3 regions of the Cupriavidus metallidurans CH34 genome follow, and region 2 is predicted to be linked to each of the others. Evidence: predicted binding sites of a transcription regulator. Region 2 holds the regulator's gene; each other region holds the start of a gene.
What was found. The regulator FNR, encoded in region 2, switches genes on or off when oxygen is low (the NO sensors DNR and NnrR bind a similar motif). The targets are predictions, from matches to a motif close to TTGATNNNNATCAA.
Positions count from the first base shown of each region.

Region 1: RMET_RS04475 (fatty acid desaturase) is a predicted target of FNR. The motif match lies at 1,750-1,763, and genes of this name have one in related genera.
Region 3: RMET_RS15905 (nitrite reductase) is a predicted target of FNR. The motif match lies at 1,263-1,276, and genes of this name have one in related genera.

Region 1 covers NC_007973.1:971,732-975,011, forward strand. Annotated here, with positions in the region: gene RMET_RS04470 (TMEM165/GDT1 family protein) at 1-133, opposite strand, end outside; yybP-ykoY riboswitch at 162-384, opposite strand; gene RMET_RS04475 (fatty acid desaturase) at 476-1,657, opposite strand; gene guaD (guanine deaminase) at 1,868-3,202, opposite strand.
Region 2 covers NC_007973.1:2,205,146-2,208,425, reverse strand. Annotated here, with positions in the region: gene ccoG (cytochrome c oxidase accessory protein CcoG) at 1-896, shown strand, start outside; gene RMET_RS32220 (membrane protein) at 910-1,146, shown strand; gene RMET_RS10200 (hypothetical protein) at 1,143-1,388, shown strand; gene fnr (fumarate/nitrate reduction transcriptional regulator Fnr) at 1,472-2,197, opposite strand; gene RMET_RS10190 (sulfite exporter TauE/SafE family protein) at 2,283-3,050, shown strand.
Region 3 covers NC_007973.1:3,444,539-3,447,818, reverse strand. Annotated here, with positions in the region: gene mltA (murein transglycosylase A) at 28-1,167, shown strand; gene RMET_RS15905 (nitrite reductase) at 1,379-3,028, shown strand; gene RMET_RS15900 (c-type cytochrome) at 3,049-3,280, shown strand, end outside.

The DNA.
Region 1 (3,280 bases), 1.2 Mb from region 2:
TTGCGATCAGGATGCCCAGAATGATGGGAATTGGCTTGCGGTAGCGCGCGGCCAGGACGAGCGACAGCAACTGCGTCTTGTCGCCCATTTCAGCGAGCGCGACGATGCCTGTGGAGACGAGGAACGATTCCATTTTTTGTCGTTTGAATAACCGGGCCGCAAATGCATCGCGAGATGCCAATGACGCACACCTTTCCCGGCCCGGCCAGAAAGGTGTGGTCATCGGTCTCGCCAGGCACTGGACACAAGGTCCTGGGCTGCGCACGCCATAACCGCCTGCCATGTCGGCATTTGGTCAAGTCTGTTGACGTACGCCCCTGTCTTCCGGGTGCCGCATTGCGCGGCGCGGTGAGATCAGGGCGGCTACTCCCCAATGGAAGGTCGCATTTTAGCGAGACTGGCGACCGAAGTCCACCCGTCTCGCTGTTTCTGTCAATTCAAGGGAATGTCGCTAACGCCGCCATTCCCGATGTGCTCAGACCGGAGTCGGAGCGTTTTCGCTGGTTTGGCGACCGCGGAAATCCGTCCAGCACAGCGCCTTGAAGTCGTAGAGCTTGCAGCGGTGGGCTGTATGGAAATACCAGCGCCACGAGAACTTCTCGATGATGATGCGACCCGGCAGTGCGTGCTCGAGCAGCGCCTGGGCGCGCTTGAGCTGGTACAGCGGGATGCTCATGTCCACGTGGTGGGCCGTGTGCTCCATGATGTGATGCAGGGCCGCGCCGATGCCGAAGTTGAAGCGCAGATGCACGGTCGTCGACACGAAAGGCTGGGCCTTCGCCCACATGGCCTTGGTGTCGTACCACGCCACGCTGGTATGCGTATGGTGGACGTACAGCACGAAGCCAACGGTGGCGTTCCAGATCAGGAAGGGCAGCACGAAGCCGGTGCCGACCAGCAGCAGCGGGGATTGCCCGGTGGCCACGGCCAGCCATACCAGCGCGCCGATCCAGACTGCGCCGAAAGCTCCCACGAGCGCGCAGTCCCACATGAAGATCGGGCGACGCGTCGCCATCTGGCGCTTGCTGGGGAAGAACAGCTTGAACCACCAGATCTCGATCAGGTAGTAAAGGCCGGCGCCAAGGCCGTTGCGGTAGATGCGCTCCAGAATCCGGCGGCTGCGCGGCAGCGCGCGGAATTCCTCGAGCGAGTAGGGCGCCCAGACGAAGTCGAAGCCCTTCAGGTTCGTGTAACCATGATGGACGACGTTATGGCCGACTTCCCAGAGGCTGTAAGGCGTGAGCGACGGCAGGAACGTGAGCCGGCCCAGCCACTTGTTCAGGCCACGACGGTCGGTCAGGCTCTGGTGGCAGGCATCGTGCCCAATGATGAACAGGCGCGCGATGATCAGTCCGGCCAGCACGCCGAGCCCAACCTTGGCCCACCAGGGTGATGCCAGGACCACACCGGCCAGTACGGCAGCGAACAGCGCGTAATCGAACGCGAACAGAAGCAGCGCGCGCGCGGTGCTGCGGCCGCCGAGGGGAATCAGCCAGCTGCGGATCGTCTTGCGATTCGGAAATGGGGCCTCGAAGGCGATTGGCTCCGGCAGGGGAATGTTCTTGGCCGGGCGTTTGGGGCGGTTCGTGCCGTGATTCGGCGCTTGCGAGATCGCGTCGGCGTCGGCCGGCGAGAGGGTGTCAGATGGGGCAGTCATCAAAGGTCTGGCGAGTCGGTATGCATGTGCGTCTGCCCGGATGGGCGGACTTTATATGCGTGACAGGCTAGAAGGCTTTGATGACCGTTGTGTTGATTATGGTCAATGCTCCGCGAGGGCGGATTCGCATTGAGACCAAAAAAGCACATCGACGGACCATGTTTGGGTGGAATCGGCCGATCCACACAAACATGCCCCGCCTAAGTCCGATCAGGCGGCGACCGGGCTAGTGGCTTCGCCCATGATGTAGACGTTCTCGATGACCCGGTCGTCGCCAAGCATCGCGAACGCGAACAACTGCTCTTCAAGCGTTTCCGAGCGGCTGCTGCGGCGGGAAATCAGCGGGGTGGCGTCCGGGTCCAGCACGACGAAGTCGGCCTCGCAGCCCACTTCGAAGCTGCCGATCCGGTCCTGCCAGCCGAGCGCCTCCGCAGCGGCGCGCGTGGCCAGGTAGAACATGCGTAGTGCCGTCAGGTGGTAGCCGCCCATCCGCGCCACCTTGTGCGCCGCGTTCATGGTGCGGAACATCGAGAACGACGTGCCGCCGCCAACGTCCGTCGCCAGCGTGACGTTCAGGCGATTCGCATCCGACTGGTGGAAGTCGTAGAAGCCGCTGCCCAGGAACAGGTTCGACGTGGGGCAGTGAGCCACGGCCGCGCCGCTGTCGGCCAGACGGCGGCGGTCATCCTCGTCGAGGTAGATCGCGTGGCCGTAGAACGCGCCCGGGCGCAGGAGCTTGTAGCGGTCGTACACGTCCAGGTAGCTGCGCGCATCGGGGAACAGCTCGGCCACCCATTTCACCTCGTCGCGGTTTTCCGCCACGTGGGTCTGGATGAAGACGTCGCTGTGGGCCTTCGCCAACTCGCCGCAGGCTTCCAATTGAGCCTCGGTGGAAGTCGGTGCGAAACGCGGCGTGATCGCGTAGGCCAGGCGATCGACGTTGTGCCATTTCGAGATCAGGTCGGCCGATTCACGCGCGCCGCTCTCGGCTGTATCGCGCAGGAAGTCCGGGCAGTTGCGATCCATCAGCACCTTGCCGGTGATCATCCGCATGTGGCGTTGCTGGCTGGCGGCGAACAGTGCGTCGGCCGATGCCGCGTGCACGGTGCTCCAGACCATTGCGGTGGTCGTGCCGTTGCGCAGCAGTTCGTCGGTGAAGAAATCGGCGACGGCCCGTGCATAGGCGGGGTCGCTGAAGCGGCGCTCCTCGGGGAACGTGTAGGTGTCCAGCCAGTGCAGCAGGCCCGGCGACGGCGACGCGATGATGTCGGTCTGCGGGTAGTGGATGTGCGTGTCGATGAACCCGGGCACGATCAGCTTGCCGCGATGGTCGACGACTTCGGCGCCTTGCGGGATATCGCGTGACAGGTCCGCGTAATTGCCGACTGCGGCGATGCGGCCGGCCTTCACGATCATGAGGCCGTCTTCCCAATACTGATAGGCGTCGTCGTGAAACTGCGGGTCACGCAGGAAGTGCAGGATACGGCCGCGGATTGCGCGGGTCACGGCGTTGTCGGCGCCAGATGCAGGGGAAGTCGTCGTCATCTTCATGTCTTCGGGGCGGCCGGTGCCTCGCCCGTTCGGTATTGCAACGGGCGAAGCATCCAGCGTTCTTGGAATGCG
Region 2 (3,280 bases):
TTGGTAGCGAGGTCCTGCATTTTACGCTCGGACCCTGGCAGAGTTTCTGGATGCTGTTCTACGCGTTTGCGACCTGGGGCAACGCCGGATTCATGCGCGAGCAGGTGTGCAAGTACATGTGCCCCTATGCGCGCTTCCAGAGCGTGATGGTCGACCGCGATACCTATGTCGTGACCTATGACGTGGGTCGTGGGGAGCCGCGTGGTAGCCGTTCCCGCAAGACCGATCGCCATGCCGCTGGCATTGGCGATTGCGTGAATTGCAGTATCTGCGTGCAGGTGTGTCCGACCGGTATCGATATTCGCGATGGCCTCCAGTACGAGTGCATCGGTTGCGGTGCCTGTATCGACGCGTGCAATCTGGTCATGGACAAGATGGAGTACCCGCGCGGACTGATCCGATACACGTCGGAAAATGCGATGCGCAAGTCCCTGTCGACATCCGACGCGCGCAAGCGGCTGCTGCGACCACGCACGATCATCTATACGCTGATCTGGTTGGTTCTGGCGGCGGGCTTCGTCGCGTCGCTGGCAGTGCGGTCGCCGATCAAGGTCGACATCATTCGGGATCGCGGCGCGCTGGGCCGGGAAGTGGAGGGGCGCTGGATCGAGAACGTCTATCGGCTCCAGGTGATCAACACCACGGAAGCGCCGATGCGGATTCGCGTGGAGGCTGAGGGCGACGACCTGACTGGACTGACGGTCGAGTATGACAAGTCCGCCGAGGCCATGCAGCCAACGTCCAACCGGTTGTTGCCGATTCGCATCCGCGTGCCGATCGACGATGCCAAGGAAGGCACGCACAAGATCAACGTAACGGTGACGGCGGAGGGCGAGGACGGCCGAGACGCGCATATCAGGCAATCCACGAGTTTCATTGTTCCCCGCAATCTGTGATGCTGAGGGCGAAATGGCAGCAAACAAGGAGAGCGCAATGACATCCCAACAGTCCAAGCCCTGGTACAGGGAACCGTGGCCGTGGCTTTTGATGAGCGGTCCGTTGCTTGCAATTATTGGCTGCGGCGTGACCATCTGGCTCGCCAACACGCATCCGGATTTGCCGGTTTCCGGCGTGGAGCGTCATGGTCTGGTCGTAGAGAAAACGGGGGCGGAGCATGTAACGTCGCCGGCTGCGAGGCGCCCATGAGACTCCGCTGGCTGATGTGGGTACTTTGGCCGGCGTTTCTGATGGGCGGAGCGGCCACCGCCACCGTATTTTCGGTCGTTGATCCGGGCGATCTCACGTTCTTCGGGCACCAGGTGGAAGCGTCTCGTGAGGCGGTCTACACGATTGGCTTCCTGGTGGCGTGGTTGTTTTGCGCGTTGTCCAGCGGGCTGACGCTATACACCATGCCAACCAAGCTCGAGGAGACCGACGAACTCGAGTAATGGATCGAGTGCTGGTAGAAAGCAGAACGGCCGCACCGGGAACTGAATTCCAGGTGCGGCCGTTTTCCTGGCTAGGACGTTCGTTAGCAGTTTCGGCTATAGACCTGCCTGATGCCTTCCATGTCCACGAGTTTCACGTGTCGTTGGCGAATCTGAATCAGGCCGGCTTCGGCGAATCGAGAGAAGAGCCGACTCACGGTTTCGAGCTTGAGGCCAAGGTAGCTGCCGATTTCTTCGCGGCTCATCCGCAGCACGAACTCGCTCGACGAGTAGCCGCGCATCGACAGGCGCTCCGACATGTTGACGAGAAATGCTGCCAGGCGCTCTTCGGCACGCATCGAGCCAAGAGTGATCAGCATGATCTGGTCCTGCGAGATTTCCTTGCTCATCAGTCGCAGGAACTGTTGCTGGAGCGACGGCAAGGTGCCGGACAGCGATTGCAGGTCATCGAATCGTACGACGCAGACCTCGGTGTCCTCGAGTGCAGTGGCATCGGATGCATGCTGCATCTCGCCGAGGCCGTCGAGTCCGACGACTTCACCGGGTAAATGGAAGCCGGTGATTTGCGTGCGTCCGTCCTCCATGGTCACGTGGGTCTTCAATGTGCCAAAGCGGATCGCATAGACTGCGGTAAGTGGCTCGCCCATGCGATAGAGCGTTTCGCCCTTGTGAACACGAACGCGTTCCTGTACGAGCGTGTCCATCTTTGCGAGGTCCTGTTGCGACATGCCCACGGGAAGGCAAAGCTGGCCCATGGCGCAAGTGGAGCAACGTGGAGACATCTCGGTGACGGGAATGGAGGTAAGCAATTGATGGTGCTCGCATGAATGCGCTTGCGATGGAGGCGCGATGCAGGCATTTTACAGCTTGATGTGACGCAGAAGCGAGGAACAGTTGCCATTTGGTGTGCTTTTCAGTGTCTTTACACTTGCATTGCTTGGCGGCGTGCATTGCGCAGCCATGTGTGGAGGAATTGCCATTGCCGTCGAGCAACGGCAGTCCGGGGCGGCTGTCGCGGTCGTTAACGTCGTGCATCGTTCGCGGTTGCACTGGTGGCTGGAACTACTGGTTATGCACGCCGGGCGTCTCACGACCTATGTGCTGCTTGGGGCACTGATGGGGGCGGTGGGCGCGACAGTCTGGAAGCAGGATTACCTGCCAGTGCAGCGCTGGCTCTACGGTGCAGGCAGCCTGTTGCTTGTTCTGACCGGGGTGTGGTTGTTGCGGGGCCGCGTCATGCGGGCAGCGTGGCTCGAACGGCTGGCGGCGCGGGCGGCCTCGTATGTCGTTCAGGGCATCGCGTCGCTGGGTATGCAGATGCCGCTTCGCTTGCGTCGGCACGCGCCCATCATGCGGCGCTATGGGATGGGGTTGGCCTGGGGGCTGGTGCCTTGCGGTATGGTGTACGGCGCACTTGCGCTCGCCTTGTTGGCTGGTAATGCGCCTTCTGGGGCACTTGTCATGGCGGCCTTTGGCATCGGGACGCTGCCGAACCTGCTGGTGATCTCGGGTTTGTCGGGCTACCTGCGGCAACTGTCGCGCCGCCCCAGCGTGCGAGTGGGCGCCGCGCTTATTGTGATCGGTTTTGGGGCGCTGGGTGTCGCACGCGCCGTCTGGCTGCCCGATACGCTGGCCAATCACGGCTTCTGCGTCGTGTTCTAGACTTTTTTGCTGGTTGCAGGGCGGGGCTGGAATGCCATACAATCGCGAAACCACGGTATCGCGCTCCGATGCGCTCGTGGCGTCGCCGGGGCTGCATTCCCGATCTGGGGTGTGTGCCCAGGGGGTCTGGGCAGGTCTGGCTTGCCAGGATCGTCCCCACAGTTCATCCGGTTCACAAGATCTGGTTCCAAAGTCCGATGGGGCTGTGTGGAGAGGTGGCGCCGGTGCCA
Region 3 (3,280 bases), 1.2 Mb from region 2:
CGGCCGTGTCCGCGAAGAATGGACAAGATGGCAAATCAGTATTCCCTGCGCGCCCCCCGCGCATCGTCGAGCAACACTTCCTGGCGCGGCTGGCTTGTCCTGACGGGCGCTGCCGCACTGCTGGCCGGCTGCATGAGCGGGCCGCCCCCGCGTATCGAAGGTCCGGGCGGCGTGCCGGGCGGGAAGGCGCCTGCTACCTCATCCGCGGCAGGCCGGTTGCAACCGGCGAGCTGGGCGGAAATCGGTGGCTGGAGCCAGGACGACGTGCGTGCCGCCTGGCCCGCGCTGCTGGCGAGCTGCCAGGCGCTGAAAAAGCGCGCCGACTGGAACCGCGTCTGCGCCGTCGGCCTGATGGTGGACGCCGGCGATCTCGAGGCGATGCGCGCGTACTTCGAAACCAACTTCCTGCCATACCGCGTGGTCAACGTCGATGGGACGGACAACGGGTTGATCACCGGGTACTACGAACCGATCCTGCACGGCTCCCGCACGCGTCAGGGTGCGTATCAGGTCCCGCTCTATCGCCGGCCGCCGCAACTCGGCAAGGGCATGTTGCCGCCGCGCGCCGAACTGCTGCAGAACCCGGCGATGCGTGGCAGCGAACTGGTCTGGGTGGATGATCCGGTCGAAGCCGCGTTCCTGCAGATCCAGGGCTCCGGCCGCATCCGCATGGCCGATGGCACGATGATGCGTGTCGGCTACGGCGGCACCAATGACCAGCCGTTCCGCTCATTCGGCAAATGGCTGCTCGACCGTGGCGAGATCACGCCGGCGCAGGCCACGATGCAGGGCATCAAGGCATGGGCGCGTGCCAACCCGGGACGCGTGGACGAAATGCTCAACGTCAATCCGCGCTTTGTGTTCTTCCGCGAATTGCCGCCCACCAACGAAGGACCGGTAGGCGCGCTGGGCGTGCCGCTTACGGCGGAACGCTCGATAGCAGTTGATCCCGCAACCATCCCGCTTGGCGTGCCGGTTTTCCTGTCGACCACACGGCCACTTTCCTCCGAACCGATTCAACGTCTGATGTTCGCGCAGGACACGGGCTCCGCCATCAAGGGTGGCGTGCGCGCGGACTTCTTCTGGGGCGCAGGCGACGCCGCCGGCGAGACCGCCGGCCGCATGAAGCAGGGTGGCAGGATGTGGGTCCTGATGCCGCGCAGCTGACGTCATGTTATCGGCGGGCTACATACAGCAATGCCCGCCGTCCGAGTTAGTTCCCTGACACGGAGCAGGGTTATTCTCCTGCCCCGTTCCCCGCGTTGACTCGTGTCAATCGCGATGCAGTTCTTCTTCCCCATGATTGGAACATCTGTCGCGCGCCGCGCTCCATGCACGGTGCCGCAGCACAGCATTCCCCACTCGCTAATGAAAAATCATGAAAGCGAAATCATGGATGTTCCCCGCACTGGCGGCCATGCCGCTCTTCTTCTGGAGTGCGCACGGTAGCGCCCAGACGGCGCCGACTCAGAATCCCGAGCCGAAGCTGACTGCGGAAGAATTCAACCACGCCAGGCAGATCTATTTCGAACGGTGCGCAGGCTGCCATGGCGTGCTGCGCAAGGGCGCCACGGGCAAACCGCTGACACCCGACATCACGCGTGCCCGTGGCACCGAATACTTGAAGACGTTCATCAAGTACGGCAGTCCGGCCGGTATGCCCAACTGGGGCACCTCGGGCGATCTCACCGATCCCGAGGTCGATCTGATGGCGCGCTACATCCAGCTCGATCCTCCGACACCGCCGGAATTCTCGCTGGCCGACATCGAAAAATCGCGCAAGGACATCGTGCCCGTGGCCAAGCGGCCAACGCGCAAGATGAACAACTACAACCTGCAGAACCTGTTCTCGGTCACGCTGCGCGATTCCGGTGAGGTGGCCCTGATCGACGGCGACAGCAAGCAGATCATCAATATCGTCAAGACCGGCTACGCGGTGCACATCTCGCGCATGTCGGCGTCCGGGCGCTACCTGTACGTGATCGGCCGCGATGCGCGTCTGAACCTGATCGACCTGTGGCTGCCCAAGCCGGACAACGTCGCGGAAGTAAAGATCGGTCTCGAGGCGCGTTCGGTGGAAACCTCGAAGTACAAGGGCTACGAAGACAAGTACGCCGTGGCCGGCTCGTACTGGCCGCCGCAGTACGTGATCATGGAAGGTGACACACTCAAGCCGCTGAAGGTAGTGTCCACACGCGGCATGACCGTCGACAACGAGTACCACCCCGAGCCGCGTGTCGCATCGATCGTTGCCAGCCATTTCCGTCCCGAGTTCGTCATCAACGCGAAGGAAACAGGCAAGATCCTGATGGTCGATTATTCGGATCTGAAGAACCTGAAGACCACCACGATCGATTCCGCCAAGTTCCTTCATGACGGTGGTTTCGACTCCACGGGTCGCTACTTCCTGGTGGCCGCGAACGCATCGAACAAGATCGCTGTCGTGGATACCAAGGAAGACAAGCTGGCCGCGCTGGTCGATGTCGGCAAGACCCCGCACCCGGGACGTGGCGCGAACTTCGTGCATCCGAAGTTCGGTCCGGTCTGGGCCACGAGCCATCTCGGCGACGAAACCATCAGCCTGATCGGCACCGATCCCATCAACCACAAGGCGCAGGCCTGGAAGGTGGTCGAAACGCTCAAGGGACAGGGCGGTGGCTCGCTGTTCATCAAGACCAATCCGAAGTCGCACAACCTGTGGGTGGATACGCCGCTCAATCCCGACGCGAAGCTGAACCAGAGCGTGGCGGTGTTCGATACGCAGAAGCTGGAAGACGGTTACAAGGTGCTGCCGATCGCCGAATGGGCGAACCTGAAGGGCGAAGGCGCGAAGCGTGTGGTGCAGGCCGAGTACAACCAGGCCGGTGATGAAGTCTGGTTCTCGGTCTGGGGTACCAAGGATGGCGAGTCCGCGCTGGTCGTGGTCGATGACAAGACCCGCAAGCTCAAGACCGTGATCAAGGACCCGCGTCTGATTACCCCGACGGGCAAGTTCAACGCGCACAACACACAACACGACGTCTATTGATCAGGGGAAGGAGAATTCGCATGCATCCGTCTACAGTTATCGCCGCCGTGGCACTTGCTGCCGCGCTGCCGGTTACCGCGTTTGCCAGCCAGGAACTTGCCACAAGCAAGAACTGCATGGCTTGCCACAGCGTCGACAAGAAGCTGGTCGGCCCCGCCTACAAGGACATCGCCGCGAAGTACAAAGGTGACAAGGCGGCTGCTGCGCAGCTTTCTCAAAGCATCCTGAAGGGAAGTAGCGGAAAGTGGGGCC